DNA from 2 places in the Halomonas sp. CSM-2 genome. Region 2 is predicted to be linked to the other one. Evidence: predicted binding sites of a transcription regulator. Region 2 holds the regulator's gene; the other holds the start of a gene.
The links. Region 2 encodes PhoB, which activates phosphate uptake and scavenging genes when phosphate is short. Its sites were predicted from a motif close to TGTCATANNNNTGTCANA; they were not measured.
Positions count from the first base shown of each region.

Region 1 (15,019 bases), on a different contig from region 2:
CGCAAGGCCGAAGCGGCGGAGCAGCCTTTCGATCACGACCTTGCCATGGCCAATCTGGCCCTGCTGGACAGCGATCAGGAACGCGCCGTACTCAATCGCCTGGCCCGCTACCCGGAAGTCATCGAAAACGCCACCCACAACCGTGAACCCCAGCAGGTCGCCCAATACCTGCTTGACCTAGCAGGTGATTTCCACACCTGCTATAACGCCGTCAAGGTCATGGTTGAAGACGACACCCTTCGCAACACACGCCTGGCGCTGGGCCTTGCGACCCGCCAGGTGCTGCGTAACGGCCTGGATTTAATGGGGGTCAGCGCCCCCGAGGAGATGTAACCCATGGCGAGCCCGCGTAAAAAGCCCACCCGCCGCGGCGCTACCAGCCAGCGCAAATCGCCCCGCCCCTCAAGCGGTGGATTCCGTTTACCCGGCTGGCTATGGGGTCTGGCGGGCATGGCGGCCGGTTTCTTTCTGGCCCAACACCAGCATGGCACAGCCCCCTGGCAGGACACCGCGGATGACGCCACCCAAACGACGTCTGAATCAAGCGCTGAGGAGCGGAATGCACGTGAGGCCGCCCGGGAAACCGAAGACTCGACAGAGCCCTCCATGCCGACCTTCGAGTTTTACACCCTGCTACCTGAAACCGAGGTGATTGCCCCCGGCGTGGCCCCTCCTTCAAGCGTTGAGACGCCGACTGCCGCCGAAGCCGATAGCCCCAGCAGCGATGGCGACACCGTCGACGATCCCATCGCCCAGGTGATCGCGGCCAATATGCGCCCGGAAGAACAGGTCACCACCGCGCAGCAAACGGCCAATGAAGACGGTGCCCGCTACGTGTTGCAAGCGGCATCGTTTCGCGAGCTGGACGATGCCGAACAGTTGCGTCAACGGCTGCGTAACTTGAGCCTGCTGGCACAGATCAGCGAGATCCAGGCCGACGGCAGCACCTGGCATCGTGTGCAGGTGGGTCCTTACGAGGATACCCGCGAACTCAACCGCGCTCAGGACTTAATGGCCACCCAAGGCATTGAGCCGCTGCTGATTCAACTGCAAAACTGACAAACTCACTCCCCAATGACGTGCGGGCGGTTGATTTTTTATCGACCGCCCGCATTTTGTTGAGAACTGCTTAAAGAGGGTCGAGCACCGACCCGATCGTCATCGGGAGCAAGCCTCCCCCCAAGGAGTTACCTCCATGACCACCATCGTATCCGTGCGTCGCGGAAACCAAGTCGCCTTAGCGGGTGACGGCCAGGTATCACTGGGCAACACCGTGATGAAAGGCAATGCCAGCAAGGTACGCCGCCTCTACCGGGGCAAGGTACTGGCGGGCTTTGCGGGTGGCACCGCCGATGCTTTCACCCTGTTCGAACGCTTTGAAGCTCAGCTTGAAAAATACCAGGGGCACCTCACCAAGGCTGCCGTCGAGCTTGCCAAGGACTGGCGCACCGACCGCGCCCTGCGCCGCCTCGAAGCCCTGTTGGCCGTGGCCGACCACAGTGCTTCGCTGATCATTACCGGCAACGGTGACGTCGTCGAGCCCGAGCGCGGCATTATCGCCATTGGCTCAGGCGGCAACTATGCCCAGGCAAGCGCTCGGGCACTGCTGGAAAATACCGAACTGGGTGCCCGGGAGATCACTGAAAAATCCCTCGCTATCGCTGGTGACATCTGCGTGTTCACCAATCACCACATCACGCTTGAAGAGCTGAACACCAACGAACGTTGAGGCCCCTTATGACCCAGATGACACCCCGCGAAATCGTCCACGCCCTGGACCAATATATTATTGGACAACAGGATGCCAAACGCGCCGTTGCCATTGCGTTGCGCAACCGCTGGCGCCGCATGCAGCTCGACGATGAGCTGCGCCCGGAGGTTACGCCCAAGAACATCCTGATGATCGGCCCTACCGGCGTGGGTAAAACCGAGATTGCCCGTCGCCTGGCCAAACTGGCGCGCGCGCCGTTTATCAAGGTGGAGGCTACCAAGTTTACCGAGGTTGGCTATGTGGGTCGCGACGTCGAATCGATCATTCGCGACCTGATCGAAGCGGCCATCAAGATGGTCCGCGAACACGCCAAGGAAGAAGTCGCCCACCGGGCCGAGGATGCCGCCGAAGACCGCATTCTCGATGCGCTACTGCCCCCACCTCGCGGCCAGGAAGACAAGCCCCGCGAGGATAACGGCACCCGCCAGACGTTCCGCAAGAAGCTGCGTGAAGGAGAACTGGACGACAAAGAAATCGATATCGAGATTTCCGCCCAGGGTCAGGGGATCGACATCATGACGCCCCCCGGCATGGAAGAGATGACCAGCCAGTTGCAGAGCCTGTTTTCCAACATGGGCCAACAGAAGCGCGAGACACGCCGCGTCAAGGTCAGAGAAGCCTTCGGACTGTTGCGCGATGAAGAGGCCAGCAAGCTGGTCAACGAGGAAGAGATCAAGGCCCGCGCCGTGGAAGCGGTCGAGCAGCATGGTATCGTTTTCCTGGATGAAATCGACAAGGTCGCCAAGGGCAGTGGCCAGTCGAGTGGCGGCGACGTCTCCCGCGAGGGTGTGCAGCGCGACTTGCTACCGCTTATCGAAGGATCGACCGTCTCGACCAAGTACGGCATGGTCAAGACCGACCACATCCTGTTTATCGCCTCCGGTGCCTTCCATCTGTCGCGGCCATCGGATCTGATCCCCGAGTTGCAGGGCCGCCTGCCCATCCGCGTCGAGCTGGATGCGCTGACACCCGGTGACTTCAAACGCATCCTGACCGAGCCGTCTGCCTCGCTGACCAGGCAGTACACGGCCTTGCTGGCCACCGAAGGGCTGAACGTCGAGTTTACCCAGGACGGCATCGAGCGCATCGCCGAAATCTCCTGGCAGGTCAACGAGGGCACCGAGAACATCGGCGCGCGGCGCCTGCATACCGTCATGGAGCGTCTACTGGAAGAGGCTTCGTTCAAGGGTGGCGACATGGAAAGCCCGCTACTGATTGACGCCGATTACGTGAATGCCCAACTCGGTGAGCTAGCCGTCGACGAAGACCTGTCGCGCTATATTCTGTAACCTGTCGGCTCGGCAGGGATGCCGAGCCTTGGCGCGCCACCAATGGCCGCCGACACCCAGCTGCTTTTGAGGTGTATCATGACTGCTCCCACCCCCACCCGCGTTCACTACCACAAGTCGACCCGCGAGCTTGAGCTCGGCTACGCCAATGGCGAAAGCTATCGCCTGCCGGTGGAACTGCTGCGCGTTTACTCACCTTCTGCCGAGGTACGCGGCCATGGCGGCGATACCGCGGTGCTGCAGGTCGGCAAAAAGGATGTAGGGCTGCAGAACATTACCCCAGCGGGCAACTACGCACTCAAACTGCACTTTGACGACGGTCACGACAGCGGCCTGTTCAGTTGGAACTATCTCTATGACCTGGCCCAGCATCAAACGGCCTACTGGGAAAACTACCTGCAACGGCTTGAGGAGGCCGGGGCCTCCCGCGAGCCTGCCAGTATCCAGTTCAAACAGCTGTGACGTAACGCCCCAGAGCAAACGCAGACAAGCCGGGGCGGACAAGGCTACAATGCCGACAACCTTATTAATGCGGCGACCGCTGGGTCGACGCTCATCGCCTCGAACTCTGGAGCCAGAGCCCCATGAGCCCCACGGATAAACGCACGACCGATTTTGGTTATCAGGAAGTTCCTCTCGACGAAAAAGCCTCTCGGGTAGCCGACGTTTTCCACTCGGTCGCCGCACGCTACGACGTCATGAACGACCTGATGTCGATGGGCATTCATCGTGTCTGGAAGCGCCTCACCATTGAGCGTGCCGGCGTTCGGCCGGGTCACCACGTCCTCGATATCGCGGGCGGCACCGGTGATCTGACGCTTAAATTTTCGCGCCTGGTCGGCCCGCGAGGCAAAGTCGTGCTTGCCGATATCAACGCCTCCATGCTCAACGTTGGTCGCGACAAGCTGATGGACAACGGCGTGGGCAGCAACGTCGAGTATGTACAGGCCAACGCCGAATGCCTGCCGTTTCCCGACAACAGCTTTGACTGCATCACCATCGCGTTTGGCTTGCGTAATGTCACCGACAAGGACGCCGCGCTACGTTCCATGGCAAGGGTCCTCAAACCCGGCGGACGCCTGCTGGTGCTGGAGTTTTCCAAGCCTAGCAATGCGCTACTCACCAAAGCCTACGACGAATATTCTTTCCGCCTGTTGCCGAAAATGGGCGAATGGGTGGCAGGCGACGGCGAAAGCTACCGCTACCTGGCCGAATCGATTCGTATGCACCCCGATCAGGAGACGCTGAAAGGCATGATGGAAAATGCCGGTCTCGAGCGGGTGGAGTACACCAACTTAACCGGCGGTATCGTGGCACTGCACCGCGGCATCAAGCTATGACACCAACCACCGAGAGGTCAGCATGCTGCTAACCCCGACCCTGTTGCTGGCCGGATGTGAACGCACGCTGAACGCCCTGCTTGCCCGTGACCCGGCGTCACCAGCGCGGCTTGCCCAGCTCTCGGGTAGTCGGCTGCTCGTGCGTTTCGAACAGCCTCAGTTCGCCCTGGTACTTCATTATCACGCCGCCGGGATTGACCTGCTGCGCGCCGACGATATTGACGAACGCCACGTTGATGCCGTCGTGGAGCTGACTCCGGAAACCCTGTCAGCCTGGATTGGCGGCACGTCGATCGAGCAGTTGATGTTTGAAGGCAAGCTGGCGATACGCGGCCAGGTGCATTTACTCGAAGCGACGCGCACGCTGCTTCTTGACCTGGATCTCGACTGGGAAAACGAACTGGCACGTTGGTTGGGGGATACGCCTGCCCACTCACTGGCCGAGGGGGTGCGGCGAGCGGCTGACTGGGGGCTGCGTACCAAGGACGAGTTGGTGCAGGATGTCTCCGAGTACGTGTTTGAAGAAGCCCGCTTACTGCCCGGCCGCCAGCAGCGCGATGTATTACGCGACCAGTTGACCGCGCTCGAGGTGGCGACTGACCGTCTGGAAGCCCGATTCAAGCGCCTCGAGCGACGGCTGCGAGCAGGAGCACGCCCATGAGTTTGCGGTTGTTTCGCATCAGTTGGGTGATGGCCCGTTACCGCCTGGATACGCTCCTCCCGCTTGATCGGTTTCCCTGGTGGTTGCGCCTTCTGCTGTGGTTCTCGCCACTGCGCCTGATGCCCGTCGGCCATCGCACGCGCGGCGAGCGCCTGCGCCTCGCGCTGGAAACACTGGGACCGATTTTTATCAAATTCGGCCAGATGCTCTCCACCCGACGCGACTTGTTACCCGAAGACATTGCCGACGAGCTCAGGCGCTTGCAAGACCAGGTGCCGCCCTTTCCGGGTGAGCAGGCCGTGACCCGGGTGGAAAAAGAACTCGAAATGTCGCTCAGCGATGCCTTTGCGTTCTTCGACACGGCGCCTCTGGCCTCGGCTTCCATTGCGCAGGTTCATGTCGCCCAATTACATAGCGGCGAAGACGTGGTGGTCAAGATCATTCGACCCGGCATCGAGCGCATCATGCGTCAGGATATGGCGTTGATGTATCAGGTGGCCAAACTCTTGGCCAAGGTACCCGAAGCCCGACGTCTACGCCCGGTGGAAGTCATCAGGGACTACGAGGCCACGCTTTTCGATGAGCTTGACCTGTATAAGGAGGCCGCCAACACCTCTCAGCTCAAGCGCAATTTCAAAGACTCCCCGCTGCTGTTTGTACCGACCATCTACTGGCCGTTTACCCGCCGCCACGTCATGGTCCAGGAGCGTATTCGCGGCGTGCCCGTCGCCGACCTCGACACCCTCAAGGCCAACGGTACCAATCTCAAGAAGCTCGCCGAGCGCGGTGTGGAAATCTTCTTTACCCAGGTGTTTCGCGACAATTTCTTCCATGCCGATATGCACCCCGGCAATATTTTCGTCAACTGTGATAACCCGGAAGATCCGCAATATATCGCCATTGACTGCGGTATTGTCGGCAGCCTGACACGGGAGGATCAGGATTACCTGGCCCGCAACCTGCTGGCGTTTTTCCATCAGGATTATTACGAAGTCGCTGCACTGCACATTGAATCGGGCTGGGTGGGCGAAAACACCCGCGCCAACGAGTTTGCAGCGGCGATTCGCACGGTTTGCGAACCGATTCTGGAAAAACCGTTGAAAGATATATCCTTCGGCCAGGTCCTGCTGGGGCTGTTCCAGACCGCACGGCGCTTTAACATGGAAGTACAGCCCCAATTGGTACTGTTGCAGAAGACCTTGCTCAATATTGAGGGCCTGGGCCGACAGCTTTACCCTGACCTGGACCTGTGGAGCACGGCAAAACCCTATCTCGAGCAGTGGATGAAAGAACGGGCGGGCGTCGGCGGCCTATGGCGCTCGTTGAAGCGCCAGGCACCGGAACTGTCGCACCAGTTACCCGAGCTACCGGTACTGGCGCATCAGGCGCTCAGCCGCATGGAGCACGAGCACCGCCAGCGTCACCAGCAGACCTCTGCCATCAGCGACATGCAACAGCAAATGGCTCGCCAGGGCAAACGCCAGCATCGCCTGCGTATTGGCCTGGTTCTGCTAGGCCTGGCACTGGCCTGGCAGCCACTGAGCCAATGGGCAGGCAGTCAGCAATGGCCGGTGCTTGTCGCAGCCGCCATCGGTCTGCTGCTGCTGGTATGGCAATAGTTCAAGAACCCGAGGATCCCCATGGACACGACGCCTTACACCCCTAATAATGCACCTGTGCTTGATGCGCTCGCCGACGTATTACGTCAGCGTCGTCACGCGTCGCCGGACGATTCTTATGTTGCCTCCTTGCATTACAAGGGATTGAACAAGATACTCGAAAAACTCGGCGAGGAAGCCACCGAAACACTGCTCGCCGCCAAAGACGCCGAACATGGCAGCTTTGACGAGCGACAGGCACTGGTCGCCGAAACCGCCGACCTATGGTTTCATAGCCTGGTGATGCTGTCGCATCTGGACCTGGATCACCAGGATGTACTCAACGAATTGGCGCGCCGTTTCGGCATTTCCGGCCACGACGAAAAAGCGGCGCGTCAACAATAGCCTTCAGGCTTTGCAACACAGCCCCATCACGAGGACACGCTTATGTTAGGTGGTATCAGTATTTGGCAGTTGCTGATTGTACTAGGCATCATCATCCTGGTTTTCGGCACGAAAAAGCTCCGCAACGTCGGTACCGACCTGGGCGGTGCGGTGAAAGGCTTCAAGAAAGCCGTCCATGAAGACGAGAAAGACGCCAGCAAGAAGGACGATGACCAGCCCCAGGCGAAAGTTCGTCACGATGAGGCTGGCAACACTTACGACGTTCAAGCGGAAGAGAAAGAAAAACAGACAGCTGATCATCAAGACGAGCGCAAATAAGCCATGTTCGATTTTGGCTTTTTTGAAATTCTGGTCATTGGCGTTGTCGGGCTCCTGGTACTGGGTCCGGAACGCCTTCCCCGCGCGGCGCGCACGGTCGGCCTGTGGGTCGGCAAGATCAAGCGCACCGTCTCGGGCATGCAGCGCGAAATCAGCGCCCAGCTCGAAGCGGAAGATCTGCGTCAAACGCTCTCTGACCAGCAGAAAAAGCTCGATGACAGCCTTCGCAAAGCCAAGCATGACGTAGAGCGGATAGCGGACGCCCCCGAAAAGCCAACGCCAGCCTCCGGCGACCCATCAACAACGTCGGAAAAGCGTGCCGCCAGTGCCGCCTCGCATCTGGATGAAGCACTGGAAACCGTCCGTGAGAAAGCACCCGCGTCGCCCGACGCCGAGTCATCTACCAAGGACAGCAAGCACCCATGAGCACCTCTGATGATTCGCAGGAGCCCAGCAATGATCAGAAACAAGCGCCGTTAATCGAGCACCTCATTGAACTGCGCTCGAGACTGATGCGCGCGGTTATCGCGATTCTTTTGATCTTTCTCGGGCTTTATGCGTTCTCGAACGACATCTATCTTTTCGTGGCAGAACCGCTGATGGCGCTGCTGCCCCCAGGGTCGCAAATGATTGCGACCGAAGTGGCCTCACCGTTTCTTGCACCGTTCAAACTGACGTTGGTAACAGCGCTATTTATTGCGGTGCCGTTTGTGCTGCACCAGGCTTGGTCGTTTATCGCACCAGGGCTTTACGATAACGAGAAAGCACTGGCAATTCCGATCCTGGTCTCCAGCATTCTGCTCTTCTATGCCGGGGCGGCGTTTGCATATTACGTGGTGTTTCCGTTGCTGTTTGCGTTTTTCACCCAGGCAGGGCCGGAAAACATCACGGTAATGACGGATATCAATCAGTACCTGAACTTCGTGCTCAAGCTCTTCTTTGCCTTTGGCGTGGCGTTTGAAATTCCGGTTGCCACGTTTTTACTGATTCTGTCCGGCGCGACCACGGTCGAGAGCCTCTCCCAAAAACGCCCGTACATTATCCTGGGCTGTTTCGTGATTGGCATGGTGCTCACACCACCCGACGTCATATCGCAAAGCCTGCTGGCCATTCCCATGTACCTGCTTTACGAGGTTGGCCTGCTGTTTGGCCGCCTGGTCCGCAAGCGGCGCGCCGAAAAGGCCGCCGAAGCGTCAGGTGAAGAATAGCTCGCACTAAAAACAAACCGCTGCCCAAAGGCAGCGGTTTGTGGATGGATATAGACGTCCGGCGGAAAGCGTCGCTAATGGGTCAGTCCATCATTTCATCGATCCGATCAACGAGCTTGAAGATGCCGGTGGCCGCTTCACTGATCCGCGTTGCCAGCATATAGGCAGGCGTCGAGACCACGCGGTGCTCAAGATCGACCACGATATCCTCGACACTACAGCTACGGTGAAGGCCGCCCATGGCGCTGATGGCCCCGGATACGCCAGGATCATTGCCCACCGTCACGGCGATCCCGTCGCCCAACAAACGCGTCGCCAACACTGGCGCAATGCAGATCAGGCCGATCGGCTTGGCATCTTCGCGAAAGCCTGACAGGACTTCCCTGAACGACGCCAACACCTGCATGCTGTCTCCCGCCAAGGCGAAATCCGATAGGTTTTGGGCGACACCAAAACCACCCGGTACAATTACCGCGTCAAATTCGTCAGCCGCCAGGTCAGTTAGTGGGCTGACGTCACCGCGGGCCAGACGTGCTGATTCCACCAGCACGTTACGTTTTTCGTCCGTGTCAGTCTCCTGGGTGAGGTGATTGACCACATGGTGCTGCTCGATATCCGGGGCAAAACAACGATATCCTATCCCCAACTGGTCCAAGCGCAGTAGCGTCAGGGTGGTTTCGTAAATTTCCGACCCGTCGAATACACCGCAGCCAGCAAGAATCACTGCTACCTGTTTGGTCATGCTTTTCTCCTTGTGCAGGGCCTGCTCGTTCAGCAGCGTTTGCGCCACTTTAGTCAGTCTTTCAGCGCACCACAAGACGGCTTTCGATGCAGACCAGGGCTGATATACTCAGCCAAGGTCGGCAGATACCCTCATTTACGAGTTTTTGTGGAGAATACCGTTGAGTACACCTACCCCTCGCCACTTTCCCGCGACGCGTCTGCGTCGCATGCGCCGCGACGACTTCTCCCGCCGTTTAATGCGCGAATCAACGCTGACGCCCGGCGACCTCATTCTGCCGGTTTTCGTCCTGGAAGGCAGCCAGCAGCGCGAAGCCATCGCCTCTATGCCGGGTGTGGAGCGCCTGTCGATTGACCTGTTGATCGAGCAGGCCCGCGACGCCTATGCGCTGGACATTCCCGCAATCGCACTGTTCCCGGTTGTCGGCGGTGAACAGAAAACCGAACTCGCCGAAGAGGCCTACAACGCCAACGGGCTCGTACAGCGCAGCGTGCGCGCACTCAAGGAGGCGCTGCCGGAACTGGGTATCATCACCGACGTCGCCCTGGACCCGTACACCATCCACGGCCAGGATGGGATTATCGACGAGAGCGGGTACGTGCTTAACGACCGCACCGTCGACACCCTGCTCAAACAGGCGCTCTCCCATGCCGAAGCCGGTGCCGATGTCGTTGCCCCCTCCGACATGATGGACGGGCGTATCAGCGCTATCCGCCAGGTGCTTGAACAGGAGCATCTGCACAACGTGCGCATCATGGCTTACAGTGCCAAGTACGCCTCGCACTACTACGGTCCCTTCCGCGATGCCGTGGGCTCCTCCGCCAACCTGGGCAAAGCCGACAAGCGGACGTACCAGATGGACCCGGCCAACAGCGACGAAGCCCTTCATGAGGTGGCAATGGACATTGCCGAGGGAGCTGACATGGTCATGGTCAAACCGGGAATGCCTTACCTGGATGTTGTCCGGCGGGTCAAAAGCGAGTTGCGCGTGCCCACCTATGCCTATCAGGTAAGTGGCGAATACGCGATGCACCGCGCTGCTTTCGACAATGGCTGGCTGGATGCCGACACGGTCATCCTGGAGTCTCTGATGTGCTTCAAGCGCGCCGGGGCAGACGGTATTCTGAGCTACTTTGCCCTTGACGCCGCACGTCTGCTGACGAATGCGCGTTGATCCTGGGAGGCTGAAGCCAGTAAAGCGTAGATGACAATGCCGTGACACGTCTTTGTCATCTTCCTCCGCCATACTGCGTTAACAGATGCGTATCAGGCAGTGATATGCTCAGAGACGACTAACGCCGGAGGCAGCTACCATGGACGACCAGGTCACCGATAACTCGCCCTACCCGCGCCATGACAATGACGGTAGCGACAGCGAGATGTCCACGCTTCGCGTCAACCGCACGCCCACGGGCGTTCAGGCCCGCGAAGCGCTGCCTGAGACCGATCTGGACGACCCGCAGCTTTACTTCAATCGCGAGCTCTCCCACCTGCAGTTCAATATCCGTGTGCTGGAGCAGGCGCTGGATGAAGCACACCCACTGCTCAACCGATTGATGTTCTTGCTGATTTTTTCATCCAACATGGATGAGTTCTTTGAAATTCGCGTGGCCGGACTCAAGCACCAGATTGCCCTGGGTGACGATACAACGGGTGCCGACGGGCGGCTGCCAAGGGCGGTGCTTGCCGAGATTTCTGACATTGCCCACGCGCAAATCGTCCGCCAGTATCAGATTCTCAACGATACATTGTTGCCTGCTCTAGAAGCGCAGGGGCTAAGGTTCCGTCGCCGCGACCAATGGACAAAGGCGCAAAAAGACTGGGTCCACGAGCTGTTCAACAACGACATCATGCCGGTCATCAGTCCCATCGGGCTGGACCCCTCGCACCCTTTTCCGCGGTTGGTGAACAAAAGCCTCAACTTTATCGTCGAGCTGGAGGGCAAAGATGCCTTTGGACGCGCCGGGGGCATGGCGATTCTCCCCGCGCCCCGCTCGTTGCCACGCCTCATGGCGCTGCCCAAGCATCTGTGCAGCGAGGGCTATACCGAGTACGTGTTCCTGTCGTCGATGATTCATGCCCATGCTGAAGAACTGTTTCCAGGCATGAAGGTGCGCGGTTGCTACCAGTTCCGCCTGACACGCAACGCCGACATGAGCGTTGACCCGGAAGAGGTCTCCGACCTGGCCTCCGCGCTGCGTGGCGAGCTTTTGGCTCGCCGCTATGGCAGTGGCGTACGTCTGGAGGTGGCCGATAACTGCCCGGACGACCTGACCAACTTCCTGCTGCGCCAATTCAGCCTTGAAGCTGACGACCTGTACCGTGTGCAAGGCCCGGTCAACCTGACCCGGATGATGGCCGTTCTTGGCGATGTTGACCGGCCGGAGCTGCTATACCGGCCGTACACGCCGGGGATCCCCAAAGCCCTGAAAGGCGGCAGCCTGTTTGATGCCATCGCCAAGCAGGACGTGCTGCTGCATCACCCTTTCCAGTCGTTTTCGCCAATTGAGGACCTGCTCAGCGAAGCAGCCCGCGACCCGAATGTGCTGGCCATCAAACAGACGCTCTACCGCACCGGGGCCGATTCGCCGATTGTCAGCGCACTGGTGGACGCGGCCAGCCAGGGCAAAGAAGTCACCGTGGTGATCGAGCTGCGCGCGCGCTTTGACGAAGCCGATAATCTACAGCTGGCATCGCGCCTGCAGGAAGCCGGGGCCATCGTGATTTACGGCATCATGGCGTACAAGACGCATGCCAAGATGCTGCACATCGTGCGCCGCGAACGCGGTGAACTACGCCACTACGCCCATCTGGGTACTGGTAACTACCATTCGAAGACCGCCAAGCTGTACACCGACTATAGCCTGCTGACCGCCAACAAGGCACTTTGCGCCGACGTTCACCGGGTATTTCAGCAACTGTCGGGGATGGGCCGCGCGCGCAAGATCGACACGCTGCTCCATGCGCCGTTTACCCTGCACGAGCGGCTCATGGAAATGATCGACCGTGAAGCCCAGGTCGCCCGCAAGGGCAAGCGAGCCCACATCATCATCAAGTGCAATTCGCTCACCGAGCCGAAACTGATCAAGGCGCTTTATCGCGCCTCCCAGGCGGGTGTTGAATGCGACCTGATCATTCGTGGCATGTGCTGCCTGAAACCCGGCCTGCCGGGTGTGTCGGACAATATTCGTGTGCGCTCGATCATTGGCCGTTTCCTGGAACACACACGGGTTTTCCATTTCCACAACGACGGCAAGCCGGAGATCTGGTGTTCAAGCGCCGACTTCATGTCGCGCAACATGTTCCACCGGGTGGAAACCTGCTTTCCACTATTGGATAAAAAGCTCGCCACGCGGGTACGCAAGGACCTGGAAACCTACCTGGTCGACAATTGCCAGAGCTGGCTGCTGCAAAGCGACGGCAGTTATCACCTTCAAAACCCCGGTAGCGGGGATGCGATCAGCGCCCAGGAAACCCTGCTCTACGCCTACGCCAGCAAAAGCTAGCCCAGTTAAACACCCCGGCACCAAGCCGGGGTTAAACGTCCTGTAGTATGTCGCTTACGTATAGCGCTGACGAATCTGCCGGGCTGCCTGGACCATATTGGCCAGGGCCGGCTCCACCTCCGCCCAGGTGCGGGTTTTCAGGCCGCAGTCCGGATTGACCCACAGCCGCTCGGCGGGCATCTTTTCCAGCGCCTTTTCCAGCAAATCGACCATCCACGCCACATCGGGAATATTCGGCGTGTGGATATCGTAAACACCGGGCCCCATTTCATTGGGATAGGCAAAGTCCTGGAAAGCGTCCAGCAATTCCATATTCGAGCGTGACGTTTCGATGGTGATCACGTCAGCGTCCAGCGCCGCAATCGCACCTATGATGTCGTTGAACTCCGAATAGCACATATGGGTGTGAATCTGGGTGCTGTCGTCGACGCCTGAGGCACTTAATCGGAAACACGTCACTGCCCAGTCCAGGTAGCCCTGCCATTCATGCTGGCGCAGCGGCAAGCCCTCGCGCAGGGCGGGCTCGTCGATTTGAATGATCCTGATGCCGGCGCGCTCCAGATCCTGCACTTCGTCGCGCAGCGCGAGGGCAATCTGCTGACAGGTGGTTTCCCGGGACTGATCATCGCGTACAAACGACCACTGCAGGACCGTCACCGGCCCCGTCAGCATGCCCTTCATGGGCTTGTCGGTCAGCGTTTGCGCATACTCGCTCCAGCGTACGGTCATGGCGGCCGGACGGTTCACGTCACCAAAAATGACCGGCGGCTTGACGCACCGCGAGCCATAGCTTTGCACCCAGCCAAAATGGGTAAAGGCAAAGCCGTCCAGCTGTTCACCAAAGTACTCCACCATGTCATTGCGCTCGGCCTCACCGTGAACCAGCACATCCAGACCCAAGGCTTCCTGACGCTCGACCGCGTAGGCAATGTCCGAGCGCATGCGCGCCTCGTAGTCGGCCTGGCTTATCTCACCCGCTTTAAAAGCACGCCGCGCCGCACGAATATCGGAGGTTTGCGGGAAGGAGCCAATCGTCGTGGTCGGCAACAGGGGCAGGTTCAGGGCACGCCGTTGCGCCACCGCGCGTTCTGCATAGGGAGAGCCGCGCTGGCTGCCCTCGGACGTGATAGCGGCAACGCGAGCACTGACGGCTGGCTGATGAATACGCCCTGATTCACGCCGGACATCCAACGCCTGCGTTGCCGCTTTCAAGCGCTGCTCATCAAGGTCGGTGGCGCGATTATCGATCAGCCGGGCCAGGGAAACCACTTCGTCGAGCTTTTGGCGGGCAAAGGCCAGCCAACTGACCAAAGCTTCATCAAGGCCTGTCTCCTGGGCAAGATCCACAGGCACGTGCAGCAGCGAACAGCTTGGCGCCAGCCAGAGCCGCTTGCCCAGGCGAACCTTGAGCGGCAGCAGGCGTTCGCGCAGCGCGGCAAGGTCGGCACGCCAGATATTGCGGCCATCAACAAACCCCACCGATAGCACCTGGTGCGGGCTCAGTCGATCAATCACGCTGTCTACCTGCTGAGGCGCGCGCACTGCATCAATGTGAAGCCCATCCACCGGCAGCCGGGTCGCCACCGACAGATTATCACCCAGGCCGCCAAAGTAGCTGGCCACCATCAGCTTCAAGGGAGCGGACTGCAAGCGGTGATAGGCACGTTCAAAGGCCTGCTGCCAGGCAAGGGGCAAGTCCTGCACCAGTGCTGGCTCATCCAGTTGAACCCACTCGACCCCCTGGGTGGCCAGGCGTGCCAGCACGTCGCAGTAGACATCCAGGATGCTATCCAGCAGCGTCAATCGGTCCAGCTCGGCGCTTTGGGATTTCCCCAGCCACAGCCAGGTGAGCGGACCGGTCAGGGTCACCTTGGGGGTAAATCCCGCGGTCAATGCTTCATCGACTTCGTCGAAAAGCCGGTGGGAGGCCAGAGCAAAACGTTGCCCTTGGTGCAGCTCCGGGACCAGATAATGATAGTTGGTATCAAAGTACTTGGTCATTTCGCAGGCAGCTGCCGGTTCGCCGCTGGGCGCACGTCCCCGCGCCATGCGAAAGGTGGTATCCAGGTCAACGTCACCCGCCGCCACTTCCTGTGCCGCATTGAAGCGCTCGGGCACCGCGCCTAACAGCACCGAGACATTCAGCACCTGATCGTAAAACGCGAAATCGCCCACGCTGAC
Region 1 is NZ_NBYR01000001.1:44,850-59,868, reverse strand. Features, by position in the region: gene argS (arginine--tRNA ligase) at 1-333, shown strand, start outside; gene B7L15_RS00290 (SPOR domain-containing protein) at 337-1,059, shown strand; gene hslV (ATP-dependent protease subunit HslV) at 1,196-1,729, shown strand; gene hslU (ATP-dependent protease ATPase subunit HslU) at 1,738-3,060, shown strand; gene B7L15_RS00275 (gamma-butyrobetaine hydroxylase-like domain-containing protein) at 3,139-3,522, shown strand; gene ubiE (bifunctional demethylmenaquinone methyltransferase/2-methoxy-6-polyprenyl-1,4-benzoquinol methylase UbiE) at 3,645-4,400, shown strand; gene B7L15_RS00265 (ubiquinone biosynthesis accessory factor UbiJ) at 4,423-5,061, shown strand; gene ubiB (ubiquinone biosynthesis regulatory protein kinase UbiB) at 5,058-6,680, shown strand; gene B7L15_RS00255 (phosphoribosyl-ATP diphosphatase) at 6,702-7,064, shown strand; gene tatA (Sec-independent protein translocase subunit TatA) at 7,107-7,382, shown strand; gene tatB (Sec-independent protein translocase protein TatB) at 7,386-7,808, shown strand; gene tatC (twin-arginine translocase subunit TatC) at 7,805-8,590, shown strand; gene elbB (isoprenoid biosynthesis glyoxalase ElbB) at 8,673-9,332, opposite strand; gene hemB (porphobilinogen synthase) at 9,493-10,506, shown strand; gene ppk1 (polyphosphate kinase 1) at 10,712-12,838, shown strand; gene metE (5-methyltetrahydropteroyltriglutamate--homocysteine S-methyltransferase) at 12,893-15,019, opposite strand, start outside.
Region 1: a site for PhoB is predicted at 10,536-10,553, ahead of ppk1 (polyphosphate kinase 1). Genes of this name have one in related genera too.

Region 2 (15,019 bases):
CTCAGAAAGCCATCCAGCGTCAGGTCGAAGACGACGAAGCATCACGCCGGGTGTATGAGTCCTATTCGGCGTTCCAGAAAATCGTCCGTCCCTTCAGCGATGTTGGCGAATACGCCTATTTGAAAAGCCGTGATAACGTAGGTTCATAGGCGTTTAGATCGCAGACAGGCATCAAGGGCGCTGACTCAAGCGCCCTTGATGTTTAGAGTCATGTTTCTAGAGTCGCTATAGGGCCTGTTTAGTCATGCACCGCGCGGATGCGGCCATTGTCGTCCAGCGCCACCATCACAAAGCGTGCCTCGGTCACCTTTTGGCGCTCGTCCAGATGCTGTTCGTGTAGGGCACGTACCCACACCTCCACATCGATCTTCATCGAGCTATGCCCCACCTCTTGAAGCTGGGTGTACACGCTCACCATCGACCCGACCCGCACCGGGCTTAAAAAATCCATTGCCTCAATGGCCACGGTGGCGGTTCGCCCGCCGGCTTCACGGCCAGCCGCCAGCTCGGCCGCCTGATCCATCTGGTTCACCAGCCATCCGCCGGAAATGTCACCGTAAACATTGGTATCCTGGCGCGAAGCCAGTAATTTGAGGGTCAATTGCCCTTGGGGGGCAGGCACATCGTCCAAATCGGTATCCAGCAGTGTCATGTGTCGGTCGCTTTGTCGGTTTATTATTGTGAAAATCAGGTCGCCATCTGAGGCGCGCCTTGCTGCATTGCAATAAATAACGAGTTAATCACAAGAGAGCTTCCGATTGAATAGTAACGGTTTCGCTTTTCGCATGAAATATCGCGCGGCACTGGGCCTGGCCTGGCTGCTCTTGAGTTTGCCGCTTGTTGGCTGGGCACAGCCCCAGCAGCCTTCCGTGAGCGGCACCCTGGGCGCCGTTGGGTCCGACACCATGGCCGGATTGATGCTGCGCTGGGGCGAAGCGCTTACCACTCAATATCCGGAAATCAACGTGCAATTTCAAGCCAGCGGCTCTGCCAGCGCACCACCGGCTTTGTTGGCGGGCACTACCCGCATCGGCCCCATGTCCCGGCGCATGACCCACGAGGAACGCAACGCCTTTATCGAGCGTTATGGCTACCCACCGCTGGAACTGCGCGTGGCACGCGATGCGCTTATCGTGATTGTACATCGTCACAACCCTCTGTCGGCGATCTCACGTCAGGACGTGGATGCGGTTTTTTCGACCACCCAGGCCTGTGGTGGCGAACAATCGATCACTCGCTGGGAAACATTGACCCAGGACGCGACGGCGCCAAGCGGTCGCATCGCCTTGCACGGACGGAATATGGCCTCGGGCACCTACGGCCTGTTTCGTCAACGCGCGCTGTGCGACGGTGAGTTCCGCCCCGATATCAGCGAGTACATGGGCGCATCGGCGGTCGTCGCGGCCGTGGGCGAGTCCTATAGAGCAATGGGCTATTCTGGTCATAACCACTTGACGCCATCGGTAAAGGCACTCTCACTGACCACTACGCAGGGTAACGCCGTGCCGCCCAGCGAAACCGCCATTCAAAGCGGCGACTATCCGCTTTCCCGCTACCTGTATATCTACGTCAACCTGCCGCCTGACGAATCGCTACCTGCCGCCGAGCGGGCGTTTCTGGATCTCATCATGTCGACTGAAGGTCAGAAAATTACCCGGGCGTCGGGTTTCGTTCCCCTGCCCCTGGACGATCTGGAGGCTCAGCGGGCATGGTAGCCGGAATCTGTCATTTAATTGTCACATTGGTCACGTAACGTAAGGAGCATGCATGTACCCCCAAACGCTGACCCTACCGCTGACTTGCCCATGATAGTCAAATGACTCGCGCTCGGCTCTTTCATCAGCCGCTTCGCCACTTGCAGGACCGCATCGCCACCGGACTCATCACCGCCGGTGGTATCGGTGTGTTGCTGGCGATATTGGGTATTGGGGTATTTTTGGTCTGGGAAGCAGCCCCCTTGTTGCTGGATGGCGACAACGCCTCGCTTGCCATGCTCTCGCCGCTGGCGTGGGGAACGCTGAAAGCCGCCCTGATGGCATTACTGTTTGCGTTGCCGCTCGCACTGGGGGCGGCCGCCTATTCAGCGTTTTTCATGTCGACCCGACTACGCAGCCGCATCAAACCAACCCTGGAAATGATGGAAGCCATCCCTGGGGTGGTCATCGGCTTTATCGCCGGTATGCTGCTCGCCCCTTGGGTCGAGCGCCACTTGGCCAGCACCCTGGTGGTCATCGTCTGGCTGCCGCTTAGTGCCGGGCTCGCCGGTCTGGTCTGGCACCTGGCAAGCCGCCGCTGGCAGCGTCGTCTGCCGCTTTCGTGGGCAGCTCTGTGGCTGATTCCGTGGCTCATTGTCATGTTCATCCTCGCCCTGTGGTTAACGCCACTGGTGGAGCAGACCTTTTGGGATGGCGACCTTCGCCAGCATCTTTATGCCGTGTTTGGACTCGATTACGTCACCCGTAATGCCCTGATTGTCGGCCTGGCAATGGGCTTCGCCGTGATTCCCAGCGTCTATTCGCTGGCCGAAGATGCGCTCACCGAGGTGCCTCGCCCGCTGATGGAAGGCGCTCAGGCGCTCGGCGCCAGCCGCTGGCAAGCGGTCGTTAAAGTCGCGCTTTCCGCAGCTGGGCCGGGGCTGTTTTCCGCCATTATGATCGGCGCAGGCCGAGCGGTGGGGGAAACCATGATCGTACTGATGGCCAGCAGCAATACGGCACTGCTCAGCGCCAGTCCCTTCGAAGGCATGCGTACCATGGCCGCCGCTATCGCCATTGAGCTGCCCGAAGCCACTGCGGGGAGTACTCCATATCGCATGCTGGTGCTCGCAGCCCTGTTGCTGTTCCTGTTCACCTTTTTAGTCAACACCCTGGCCGAGCTGGTTCGCCAACGGCTGCGCCGTCGCTACCAGCGACTGGGGGGGGCTTCGTGAAGTGGCTGAAAAGTGCCGTACAGCAGGGCATCTGGCCGTGGCTGTGCGCGGGCTGTGTAGCCCTCTCCTTGCTCATGCTGGGCGCCTTGCTGGCGTTACTGCTGACACGTGGCCTGGGCCATTTCTGGCCGGCAACACTGGACGAAATCACCCTGCACAATGGCGATGTGGTGGCAGGCGAGGCAGTCCGCGATATGCCGCTTCCCAACCGGGCAGGTAGCGAACGCCTCTACTTTACGGGCAATCGTGACATCGACGACGCCCGCTGGCGCTGGGTGGCGATTGACACCATTGCACAACAGACCCAGCCCGCGGCACTGCTGCGTCTGAAACGGCGCACCTGGGGCGACTTTATCGGCTATCTGGAAGCCATTGAGGTAAACGGCGAGCGCTTTAGCGGCCATACTGCCCTGCAGCAAGCAAAGCAGGCGCTCCAGCTGTCAGCGCCCGAGCGCGCTCGCTATCAGCTCACCTTGCGTACGCCCCAGGGGCAAACCCTGCGCCAGCCGCTTGCCACCGTGCTGAGCATTGAAGCGCCCAATGCCATGCACGTTGGCCAAAAAGTGCAGCGCTGGGCAACGGACGTCTGGCAGTTTTTAAGCCAGGGACCGCGTGCCGCCAATACCGATGGGGGGGTGTGGCCGGCTATTTTCGGTACCATGCTGATGGTGATTCTAATGTCGGTGATCGTCACGCCTTTTGGCGTGCTGGCCGCCATCTATCTCAATGAGATTGCCCATCAGGGGCCCCTCACCCGCCTGGTACGCATTGGCGTCCGCAACCTCGCGGGGGTACCATCGATTGTCTACGGTGTCTTCGGGCTGGGCGTGTTTGTCTATGGCATTGGTGGCACGCTGGATGCGTGGTTCTTCGACGACGCCCTGCCGTCGCCCACCTTTGGTACCGGTGGCCTGTTATGGGCATCGCTGACCCTTGCCCTGCTGACGCTGCCGGTCGTGATTGTCGCGACCGAAGAAGGGCTGGCGCGCATTCCCGATGCCCAACGTGAAGGCGCGGTGGCCCTTGGCGCCACCCGGTTTGAAATGTTGACGCGTATCGTATTACCCATGGCCACCCCGGCGATGTTGACCGGGGTCATTTTGGCCGTGGCCCGGGCCGCTGGTGAAGTCGCGCCGTTGATGCTGGTCGGGGTCGCCAAGCTCGCACCACAGATGCCCCTCGACGGAGAATTCCCCTACCTGCATCTGGAACGCAAGTTTATGCACCTTGGCTATCATCTGTTTGACACCGCCTTTCACGGCGAGGACGTCCAGGCGGCGATCCCGTTGGTCTATGCCACAGCGCTGTTATTGGTGCTGATTGTGTTGGTGCTTAACCTAACTGCCATATTATTGCGTCATCATCTACGTCGTCAGCGAGGAAGCGAATGCTAGCATCTCGACACGTCGACCACGCCACGCAAGCACATGTGGCGCATTTCCCAGCAGATCAGTGCTGTCTGGACATCAACCAGTTCAGCCTGGCCTACGCAGGGAAACCAGCCTTGCAGCAGCTCACGCTGCAGGTGCCGCGCCATCGGGTCACGGCCTTCATTGGCCCTTCCGGGTGTGGCAAGTCGACCTTCTTGAGAGCGATCAATCGCTTGCATGACCTTAATGAATCGGTCAGCCACAGCGGTGAGATCAGCCTTGAGGGACATAACATTCATGCGCCGGAAATGAACGTAACCGAGCTGCGCCGTCGGGTGGGCATGGTATTCCAGACACCTAACCCCTTTCCGATGTCGATCTACGAAAATGTCGCTTTTGGCCTGCGCTTGCAGAAGCGGCTCGCCAAGCGCCAGCGGGATGACATCATCGAGTGGGCGCTCACTTCGGCGGCCCTGTGGGATGAAGTCAAGGACCGCTTGCATCGCTCCGCCTGGCAGCTGTCAGGCGGGCAACAGCAACGCCTGGTGATTGCACGAACGTTGGCGGTACAGCCCGACGTGCTGTTGCTCGACGAGCCGGCATCGGCGCTCGACCCGATTTCGACGCTCAAGATCGAAGAATTGATTCGTAACCTGAAATCTCAGCTAACGTTAGTGTTGGTGACTCACAATATGCAGCAGGCGGCCCGGGTGTCCGATTACACCGCCTTCTTGCAGCAGGGTGAGCTTGTGGAGTACGGCCCCACCGACCACGTTTTCACTAACCCTCGTTTACAACGAACCGAAAACTATATAACCGGCCGTATGGCCTAGGTTGAAGCAACCCCGTCAGGAGGGCTCCATGGACATTACCAGCGATACCCACAGCCAGCATATCTCGCGCCAATTCAACCATGAGTTGGAAGAACTCAAAACCCACCTGATGGCCATGGGCGGCATGGTGGAAAAACAGGTGCAGGACGCCGTCTTTGCGCTACTGGAAAGTGACTCGCGGCTGGCCGAGAAAGTCCGCGATAACGACCGTCAGGTGAATGATCTTCAACTGCAGATTGATGACGAGTGCACGCGTATTCTAGCGCGTCGTCAACCGGCCGCTTCGGATTTGCGTCTGGTGCTCGCCGTCATCCGCGCCACCTCCGACCTGGAGCGGATTGGCGATGAAGCCAGCAAAATTGCCCGCAATGCGCTAAGCCTGAGCGAGAGCAGCAACCCCCTTCGCGGGCTGGTGGAAGTGCGCCACATCAGCGAGCACGTGCGTAAAATGTTGCGCGATTCACTGACCGCCTTTGCCCGCTTCGACACCGAACTTGCCATGCAGGTCGTGCGTGAGGATGAGTATGTCGATAGTGAATACGGCAGCGCCATGCGCTCCCTGATGACGTTCATGATGGAAGATTCGCGCTCGATCACCTCGGTACTCAGCATCATGTGGGTTCTGCGCGCGCTGGAGCGGGTGGGTGACCACGCCAATAACCTGGCCGAGCACGTCGTCTACCTTGTCAAGGGGCTGGATATTCGCCATACCGACCCTGAGACACTGGACCAGCAGGCAGCACCGAAAAAGTCTTGACCTGCCCCCCGATTCCTCATGCAATACGCCCTGGCTGCACGGCAGCCAGGGCATTGTCATCTTTGAGGAGTCACATGTTTTCATGCTAGATGCATTCACTGCCATCAGCCGGGGTACACGTTGTGTCTATAAGCCTGGACTGAGGCGTTATGTCTTTTTACCCATTCTGGTCAACCTGCTGGTCTACGTCAGCATGTTCAGCTTTGTGCTAAACCGCTTTGATGGCTGGTTGGCTCACTGGATGGGCATGATACCCAACTGGCTTGATTGGCTGTCGTGGCTTATCTGGCCCCTTTTCGTGCTTAGCCTGTTGGTCGTGGTGTTTTTTACCTTCACGCTGGTGACCAGCTTGATTGCAGCCCCCTTTTACGGTTTCTTGGCCGCTAAAGTTGAAGTTCAAGTCACCGGTCGCGAACCCCAGGATGACCGGGGGCTGGCAAAAACGACCATTGATGCGCTGGGTCGCGAAATGGTCAAGCTGGGTTATATCCTGCCCCGTGCCGCGCTGCTGTTCGTGATTGGCTGGATTCCAGGGCTTAACCTGTTGGCACCCCTGCTATGGGCGCTGTTTTCCGCCTGGGTGATGGCCATCACCTATCTGGATTACCCGATGGATAACAATAAGGTAGCGTTTCGCGATATGCGTGGCCGCCTATCGGCTCGCTGGTGGCAAAGCTTAAGCTACGGCGGCCTGGTCACGCTGTTGACGTGGATTCCGCTGGCCAACCTGTTCCTGATCCCGGGCGCTGTGGCAGGTGCCGTACTGATGTGGGATTACCATTATCGCCATGTTCAGTCAGTGACCCAGCGCTCTTGAAGTATACGCAAGGCCAGTATATGAAGGCTGGAAGAAGGGAAAGCTGACGTTGTTGAAAGGCTAACAAAAACAAGACCCTGCCTTGGCAGGGTCTTCGACAGTGATCATTTTAGGCGGTGGTACTTATCAGCTTCCAATCCTTTTGCGGGACTCCAACCGTGGACGTTACCCTGACTGACAGTGTGACCGCCTTCTAGACTCATCCAATGAATCTCTAATCATCCCTGCTAATGCAGGACATCCTTGCCCTGCATTGGGCTACTGTCTAAGCATAGTTACTTTTCTTCATTTCGTAAAGAAAAGTATCAACAGTTTTCTGCACCTTACAGTGTCAGATACTGTCTTGTCTATAGAGGGGCATCCTCTATGCCAGCTTTTCGCTATTTCACTTATTAGCCATTAATAACAATGAGTTAAATTACACTCACTATGCCAATTGATCGCCAGGAGGTATCATTTGGATACGCTGGACATGTGTCGCAATGGCACATGTGACGCCGTTACTCAGTGACACAGCCAGCTATGTAACCGAAGAGACACTACGCGGGGGCGTGGAAGGCGTGCTAAGGCGGGCCGCCGGGAAAACACAGCGGAAACGGGCACCTTCACCCGGATGCGAGTCGATTTGCAACTGAGCATCGTGGCGCAACAGCACATGCTTAACAATCGCAAGGCCCAGCCCGGTGCCCCCGGTAGCGGTACTGCGGCCTTTATCGACGCGATAAAACCGTTCAGTGAGGCGGGGAATGTGCACAGGGTCTATCCCTTCACCATCGTCACACACTTCGATACAGGCACCTTGGCCAAACGCTTTCCAGCGCAGCGTAATCTCGCTGCCAGCAGACGTATAGCGCACCGCATTGAAAGCCAGATTAGAAATGGCACTGCGGATTTCCTGCTCGCTGCCCACCAACTGCGCGGGGTAGTCGCCTTCAATGGTGAGCGTGTGCTGATGCTCGGAAAGCGCCAGCGCATCGGCCCCGACACTGTTTAGCAGGGACGTCACGTCCATTGGCTGATGATCCTGTCCGCCCTGATCAATTTCCAATCGCGACAGCAGCAACAGGTCGTTGACCAGATTTTGCATGCGCTGTGTCTGAGCCTGCATCTGCCCAATGCTGCGCCCCAATCGGGGTGGAAGCTGGTCCGCCATTTCGCCATAGGTTTCGAGATAGCCCGATAACACGGTTAACGGTGTGCGCAGCTCATGGGAGACGTTGGCAACGAAGTCGCGGCGCATCTGCTCTAGCTGATGCAAGCGCGTAATATCGCGCGCCATGACCAGGCGCTCGTCGTCACCATAAAGGGTAATCTGGTACTGCAAAATGCGACGCTCATCGATCGGCGACGTGAGCGTCAACGGCTCACTGTAGTCACGGGCATTGAAATAGCTGATAAAACGCGGATCGCGAAGCAGATTGGTAATATGTTGTCCACGGTCGTGAGCGGTTTGTAGCCCCAGCATATTGCTGGCAGCGCTGTTCCACCACTCCAGGTCGCCGTGACGGTCGAGCATCACCACGCTATCGCGCATGGCTTCCGAGGATTCTTGAATGCGGGCAAGCGTCGAGCGGAGACGGCCCTGGGTAATCCGTTGGCTTTTCTGATATCGGTACAAACGATCAAACAATTCGCCCCACAGTCCTCCTGCGGCCGGCGGTTCATCCTGCGGGCGTTGCGTCAGCCAGCGGTAAGCGGCGCGCAATTGCCGCAAGTGGTAGACCAGACACATCGCGAAGCCACCGGCCAACCCCAGGCCCGGCAGGCCAAGTAGCCATCCCAGGCAGATGCCGAGTGCCGCCCAACCTAGCAAACGCCAAAGCTCACGGCTCCACAAACGCACGGTTAAGCTCGAGCGGAGAAGCGGTAGCCCGTACCGCGTACCGTTTGGATCAAGTTCTGATGTCCGTCGCCCAGGGCTTTGCGTAGCCGACGAATATGAACATCCACGGTGCGCTCTTCCACGTACACATTACCGCCCCACACCTGGTCGAGTAACTGGCTACGTGTGTAGGCCCTTTCCTGATGGGTCATGAAGAATTGCAACAGCCGGTATTCGGTCGGCCCCATATCCAGCGCTTTACCGTAGGCACTTACCCGGTGGCCCACCGGATCAAGCAGCAACCCATTAATTTCGATGGGATCTTCCACGCCACGTGGGGTCGCACGACGCAGCACGGCCTTGAGGCGTGCCACGAGTTCACGGGGCGAAAACGGCTTGGTGATGTAATCGTCGGCCCCCGCTTCAAGCCCCTGTATCTTATTGTCTTCTTCACCCTTGGCGGTGAGCATGATGATCGGCAGTTCGGCGGTGGTTTCCTCGCGCTTGAGGCGCCGAGCCAACTCGATGCCGCTGGTACCGGGCATCATCCAGTCGAGCAATAGCAGGTCAGGCTGATGATCAACGACCATGGCGTGGGCATCCTGAGCGTTGTCCGCTTCAAGAACACGGTAGTCGGCCATTTCCAGCGCCACCGCGATCATCTCGCGAATGGATGCTTCATCATCGACGATCAAGACGGTCTTGGCGGTCATTCCAGAGCCTCACGGTGTCCGATAGAAAGTAATCCAGTGACAGGTACATGACGATCACACCATGACTTGATGACAATTCTATGACATTGACAGAGATTCGCCAGCCGCTGGCCACCAACTCAGCGCAATACCGGCAAACACCAGCAGGCCCGACCAGTGATTATTCAGAAACGCCTGAAAACAAGCATCCCGCTCACGGTGACGGATCAAGCGCTGCTGGTGAATAAACGTCGCCGCCATCCCCGCCAGGCCGAGCCAGAAAAAACCGCCCAGCCCGAGGCGCGCGCCCACCCAGGCCAGCAATGCCAGCGTGGCCAGCTGAAGCAGCCCGATCACCAGCCGGTCGGCATTACCCAGCAACACGGCCGTCGATTTAATGCCAATCTTGATATCGTCGTCACGATCAACCATGGCGTACTGGGTATCATAGCCAACCGTCCACAGCACATTGGCAAAGAACAGCAGCCATGCCTCTACCGGCACATGGCCAAGGACCGCACCGAACGCCATCGGAATCGCCCAGGAAAACGCCGCCCCTAGCACTACCTGGGGAAAATGCGTGTAGCGCTTCATGAACGGGTAGATAAACGCCAATACCACGCCGCCCACCGACAGCAACACGGTAAACCAATTGGTCAACAGCACCAGCATGAAGGCCGCCGTCACCAGCCCGATAAACAGCAGTTGGGCCTCGGTTTCACTGATCCGCCCGGTAGCCAGCGGGCGCTGTCGGGTACGTTTGACGTGTCCATCGACGTGACGATCGGCATAATCATTGACCACGCAGCCCGCTGCGCGCATGACGTATACCCCGGCGATAAAGATGAGCAGTACGTTGCGCCCGGGTACCCCTTCGCCGGCGACCCATAAGGACCACAGCGTTGGCCACATCAGCAGCCAGGTACCGATCGGCCGATCCAGACGCATCAGCTGTATAAAATCCGCCAGCCGACTCAACCCGGTTGGCCGTAATAAAGAACGATCCATGCTTACCTCACCCATCCAAGAGACGCAGCGTTAGCCTAGCGCGAAGGCAGCGCAAGATCATCCGCCATGGTCGATAAAAAGTATTCCTGTACCAGCAGCGATAACCCGCCGTGCTGACAGCCGTGCTGAAATACCGAGCGGCGCCCCCACAGGCTGCTGGCATCGCCAGGGAAGGTAAAACCAGGCGCATGACGCGTGGCGTACAGCGGGCCACGCACCAGGTCCGGCTGAAGAAACAGCCAGCTGCCCAATGAACGCTCACCCAGGTTTTCCAGACACTGGCCTCTGAGCGCCTTGAGGGGAGCCACCGAACGCGCCACTACCCATGGTGTTTCATCCACACACAGGGCGACCTCCCGGCGCCACGCATAGCGCCGGGCGGCCATACCCAGCGCCAGGGCCTCATGCGGGTGTGGAAAGCCAACCCCCTGGCGTAACAGACGCACGCGGAAAGGCCGCTCGCCCCCTGCGGACACAATACGCGCCGTGAGTGAGTCCGTGGAGGCAACCCATTGCCACCACGGCGCGCTCATCGCCGGACGCAGCGCTCTAATGGGACGCCAACATGGCAAGTCAGGGGCAGTTTCAACACAGTGACGCGACACCAGAGCCTCCAGGCAATTAAACGATCACCTAGTGTAACATGTGGGCTTTACAGGCTTTTGTCCCACTGACCACTGGATACCCGGATGCCCTCATCACACGCTGAGCTCGTTATCGTTGGCACTGGCATGGCGGGCGTTGGTCTTGCCCGTGCGCTGCGCCGCAAAGGCGATACGCGCACCCTGCACTTGATCAGCGCCGATAGCGGCGACGATTATACCAAACCACTGCTGTCTACCGGCTTCGCCAAACGCCTCCCGCCCGAAAAGCTCGCACAGCGCAACGCCGCGGCGCTTGCCGAATCGCTTGACGCTCGAGTGATCACCCACACCCCTGTCCGCCAGATTGACGTGGCTAACCGCTCGCTGCGGCTGGAAGATGACCAAGCGCTTGGCTACGACCGCCTGGTGTTAGCCACCGGCGCCGAACCAAGGGTGCCCATGGCGATACCCGATCCCGTCAAAGCGCATTGCTTTACCGTCAACGATCTTGACGACTATCGCCGTTTTCATCATGCGCTGGGGACAGCGCCTGCTCGCGTGGCGGTGATCGGCGCAGGCCTCGTCGGCTGCGAGTTTACCAATGATCTGCACGCGGGCGGTCATGACGTCACCGTTATTGCCCCCGATGCCACACCGCTTTCCCGCCTGCTGCCTGCCCCCCTTGGCCGAGCACTCGGCAAGGCGTTTGTTGACGCAGGCATCCACCTTGCCCTGGGCAGAACCATCAAGACCATGGCCCTTAATGATGACCCCGGCGTGACGCTGACGCTGGATAACGACGACACGTTCAACGTCGATGTCATCTTGATGGCGACGGGGTTGACCCCGCGTACCGCTCTGGCTGAGACAGCAGGGCTCACGGTTTCCGCCAGCGGTATCCTGGTGAACCGGCAACTGCGCACCTCTCACCCGGATATCGATGCGCTGGGCGACGTTGCCTGCGTCGACGGCATCAACGCCATGTACGTTCAGCCCCTGCAAGCCAGCGCCCAGGCGCTCGCCGCCACCCTGGTCGGCACACCCACACAGGTCAGCTTCGGGGCCTGGCCGGTGATCGTCAAAACGCCCCTGCTACCGGTGGTTGCCTACCCACCGGTCGAGGCCCCTGAACGTTGGCGGATCGAAGGCGAAGGCGTTGATATGACGGCAATCGCTGAAGATAAAGACAGACGTTTGATTGGTTTTGCATTGACAGGCAACTGCGTGAGAAGGAAAGTGGAGCTTTCCAGAGCAGCCCCTACGCTGCTAGGCTGAATTCCGCGGCGCTCGCGGCTTGGCTGAAACGACGGCCGCGCCTACAGTGTCCTTACCAACAACACGACAGTGTATATTGCACGATCATTAAACAAAGGGAGTTTCCTTATGCGTAAACCTGAACTTGCAGCCGCCATTGCGGAAAATGCTGATCTGTCCAAAGATAAAGCGGGCCAAGTCCTCAACGTCATTCTTGATGAAATTACCAACAGCGTGTCCAAAGGCGAAGACGTTGCCCTGATCGGTTTTGGCACCTTTACCGTCCGCGAACGCGCTGCGCGTACCGGCAAAAACCCACAGACCGGTGCGCCGCTGCAGATTCCGGCCAGCAAAAATGTCGCCTTCAAGCCGGGTAAAGCGCTCAAGGACGCTGTTTCCTGATGAAGCTCAAACTGACGCTGTGGCTATTGGGCTTCTTGCTCAAACGTGCCCTGCGCCGCAAGCCGCGCTTTCGCGAACAGCTGGAACGCATGCGCGGCCTGGACTGGGGCATTGCCACAGAAGATTTGAGTACTGCCCGTTACTACCGGATGACGCCAACCAGCGTTACCAGTGGTAAAGGGTTGCCGGTCGACCTGGACCTTGAACTGCGCTTTCGCGACGACGAGGCCGCTTTACGCATCCTCAAGAAGCCCACGCAGCAAGCCTTCCTCGACGGCATGATCAACGGCGAGGTCCGCCTGGTAGGCGACTCTGCCGATATGAACAAGCTACAGAAACTGCTCAAGCATTTGTAGTTTGCGGCCCCGACAGCACTGCTAGCGCTCGAGGGGCCAGTCACGTCACCCTGTCCGGATACCGCCGGTGACTCGCCCACCCCGCTGCTAGGTTACCCCCTCGCCGGTCACTGATAGATCAGCGTTGCAGACAGGCGCTACCCAAACCCTCTATACTATGGTCTCGACTAAAGTCTAATAAAAGCGACCACCAAGAGACCCTATGCCCATTGCATTACCGCTGCGCCGCCTCTGGACGCTGGATAAGTTCGCCTACAGCGTGCGCGTGTTTATCGCCTTCAGCGGTGCGCTACTGCTCAGCGCGCTGCTGGGCGATGTCGCCTTGGTCATCCCGCTGTTTCTGGGCATTATCGCCTGCGCACTGTCGGAAACCGACGACAGCTGGGAGGGCCGTTTCCAGGCCCTGCTGGTCACACTTGCCTGCTTTGCCTCGGCGTCGTTCATCGTGCAGTGGCTGTTCCCGTGGCCGTGGCTGTTTGCCCTGGGGCTGGCGATTTCGACGTTTACCCTGATCATGCTCGGGGCCATTGGCCAACGCTACGCCACCATAGCCTCGGGTACGCTGATTCTGTCGATCTATTCGATGATCAACATTGAACAGCATGGCGGGGTGGATGAAGACGTCGCCTACCGCCAGCTTCTGCTCCTGGCGGGTGCTGCCTGGTACGGCGTCATTTCGGTCATCTGGTGCGCGCTTTTTTCGCGCCAGCCGGTCAAGCAGAGCATGGCGAGGGTATACAAGGCACTGGGCGAATTTCTGATCTTGAAGTCGGCCTTGTTCGAGCCGGTCCGGGGTGTGGATGTCGAAGCCCGCCGCGTGGCGCTGGCACGCCAGAACGGTAAGGTCGTTACCGCGCTTAATCAGGCCAAGGAGATGATCTTTCGCCGCCTGGAAGGCCAGCGGGGTGACCAGAAGCTCAACCGGTATCTACGCATCTACTTTATCGCCCAGGATATCCACGAACGGGCAAGCTCAACCCACTACCCGTATAGCGCCCTGACCGATGCGTTCTTTCACCATGACGTGCTATTTCGCTGCCAGCGGCTGCTCGATCAACAGGGTCGTGCCTGCCGTCAGTTAGCTAAGTCGCTGCTGCTCAACCGCCCGTTCGGCCACGAACAGAGCGAACAGGCACTGGCCGACTTGCGCGCCTCGATCGATAACCTGGGCGACCAAGGGAAACCCGAGTGGCAACCGCTTATGCGCCCGCTCAACGCCCTGGCGGATAACCTGACCACCCTGGAAGCGCAGATTGCCAGCGCCCACAATCCGGATACCGGCAGCGAACGCCGTGACAGTGCGCTTTACGACCGCTCACCCTCTAGCCTGCTGGAAGCCTGGAGACGAGTGCGGCTCAACTTTACCCTGGGCTCGCCCACCTTTCGCCACGCCGTCAGGCTGAGTACCGCGCTCGTGGCAGGCTATGGGCTACTGCACTGGCTTGATCCGGAGCAGGGCTTCTGGATCCTCTTGACCACGCTGTTTGTCTGCCGACCCAACTTTGCCACCACACGACGGTTTCTTTCTCAGCGGATCATCGGCACGGTGTTGGGGTTAGTCGTCGGCTGGGCATCCATCAGCCTGTTTCCCCACCCGCTGGTGCAAAGCATGATCGCGGTGGCGGCGGGGGTGTCGTTTTTTGCCAATCGTGAAAAGCACTACGTGATCGCCACCGCCTCGATCACCCTGCTGGTGCTGTGTAGTTTCAATCAGGTAGGTGACGGCTTCGATCTTATCTGGCCGCGCCTGTTCGATACGCTGATTGGCGCCCTGATAGCCGGCCTGGCGGTGTTCTTTATTCTGCCCGATTGGCAAGGGCGCCGGCTTAACCGTGAGGCTGCACATGCGCTGACCAACCATCGCCGCTACCTGGAAGAAATCATTCACCAGTACGAAGAAGGCAAGCAGGACGATTTAGCGTATCGCCTGGCACGACGCAATGCGCATAATGCCGATGCGGCGTTGTCCACGCTGCTGACCAACATGCTTCACGAGCCGGGGCATTACCGTAAGCAGGATGCCGACAACGGGCTGCGCTTTCTGGTGCTTTCCAACACCCTGCTGAGCCACCTTTCGGCCCTCGGCGCCCATCGCCACCAGCTAGCCGACGACGAGGACGACAGTGCGTCCGTGCCCGCCGCCAAGCGCATGTGCGAACTGCTCGACCAACTCGCCGAGCAGCTACAAAACCGCC
Region 2 is NZ_NBYR01000021.1:31,394-46,412, reverse strand. Features, by position in the region: gene B7L15_RS16560 (TRAP transporter substrate-binding protein) at 1-149, shown strand, start outside; gene B7L15_RS16555 (acyl-CoA thioesterase) at 239-652, opposite strand; gene B7L15_RS16550 (PstS family phosphate ABC transporter substrate-binding protein) at 786-1,715, shown strand; gene B7L15_RS16545 (ABC transporter permease subunit) at 1,817-2,929, shown strand; gene pstA (phosphate ABC transporter permease PstA) at 2,926-4,323, shown strand; gene pstB (phosphate ABC transporter ATP-binding protein PstB) at 4,317-5,132, shown strand; gene phoU (phosphate signaling complex protein PhoU) at 5,161-5,889, shown strand; gene cysZ (sulfate transporter CysZ) at 5,972-6,706, shown strand; gene phoR (phosphate regulon sensor histidine kinase PhoR) at 7,227-8,549, opposite strand; gene phoB (phosphate regulon transcriptional regulator PhoB) at 8,552-9,241, opposite strand; gene ubiA (4-hydroxybenzoate octaprenyltransferase) at 9,320-10,228, opposite strand; gene B7L15_RS16505 (chorismate lyase) at 10,264-10,761, opposite strand; gene B7L15_RS16500 (NAD(P)/FAD-dependent oxidoreductase) at 10,918-12,087, shown strand; gene B7L15_RS16495 (HU family DNA-binding protein) at 12,157-12,468, shown strand; gene B7L15_RS16490 (hypothetical protein) at 12,468-12,824, shown strand; gene yccS (YccS family putative transporter) at 13,027-15,019, shown strand, end outside.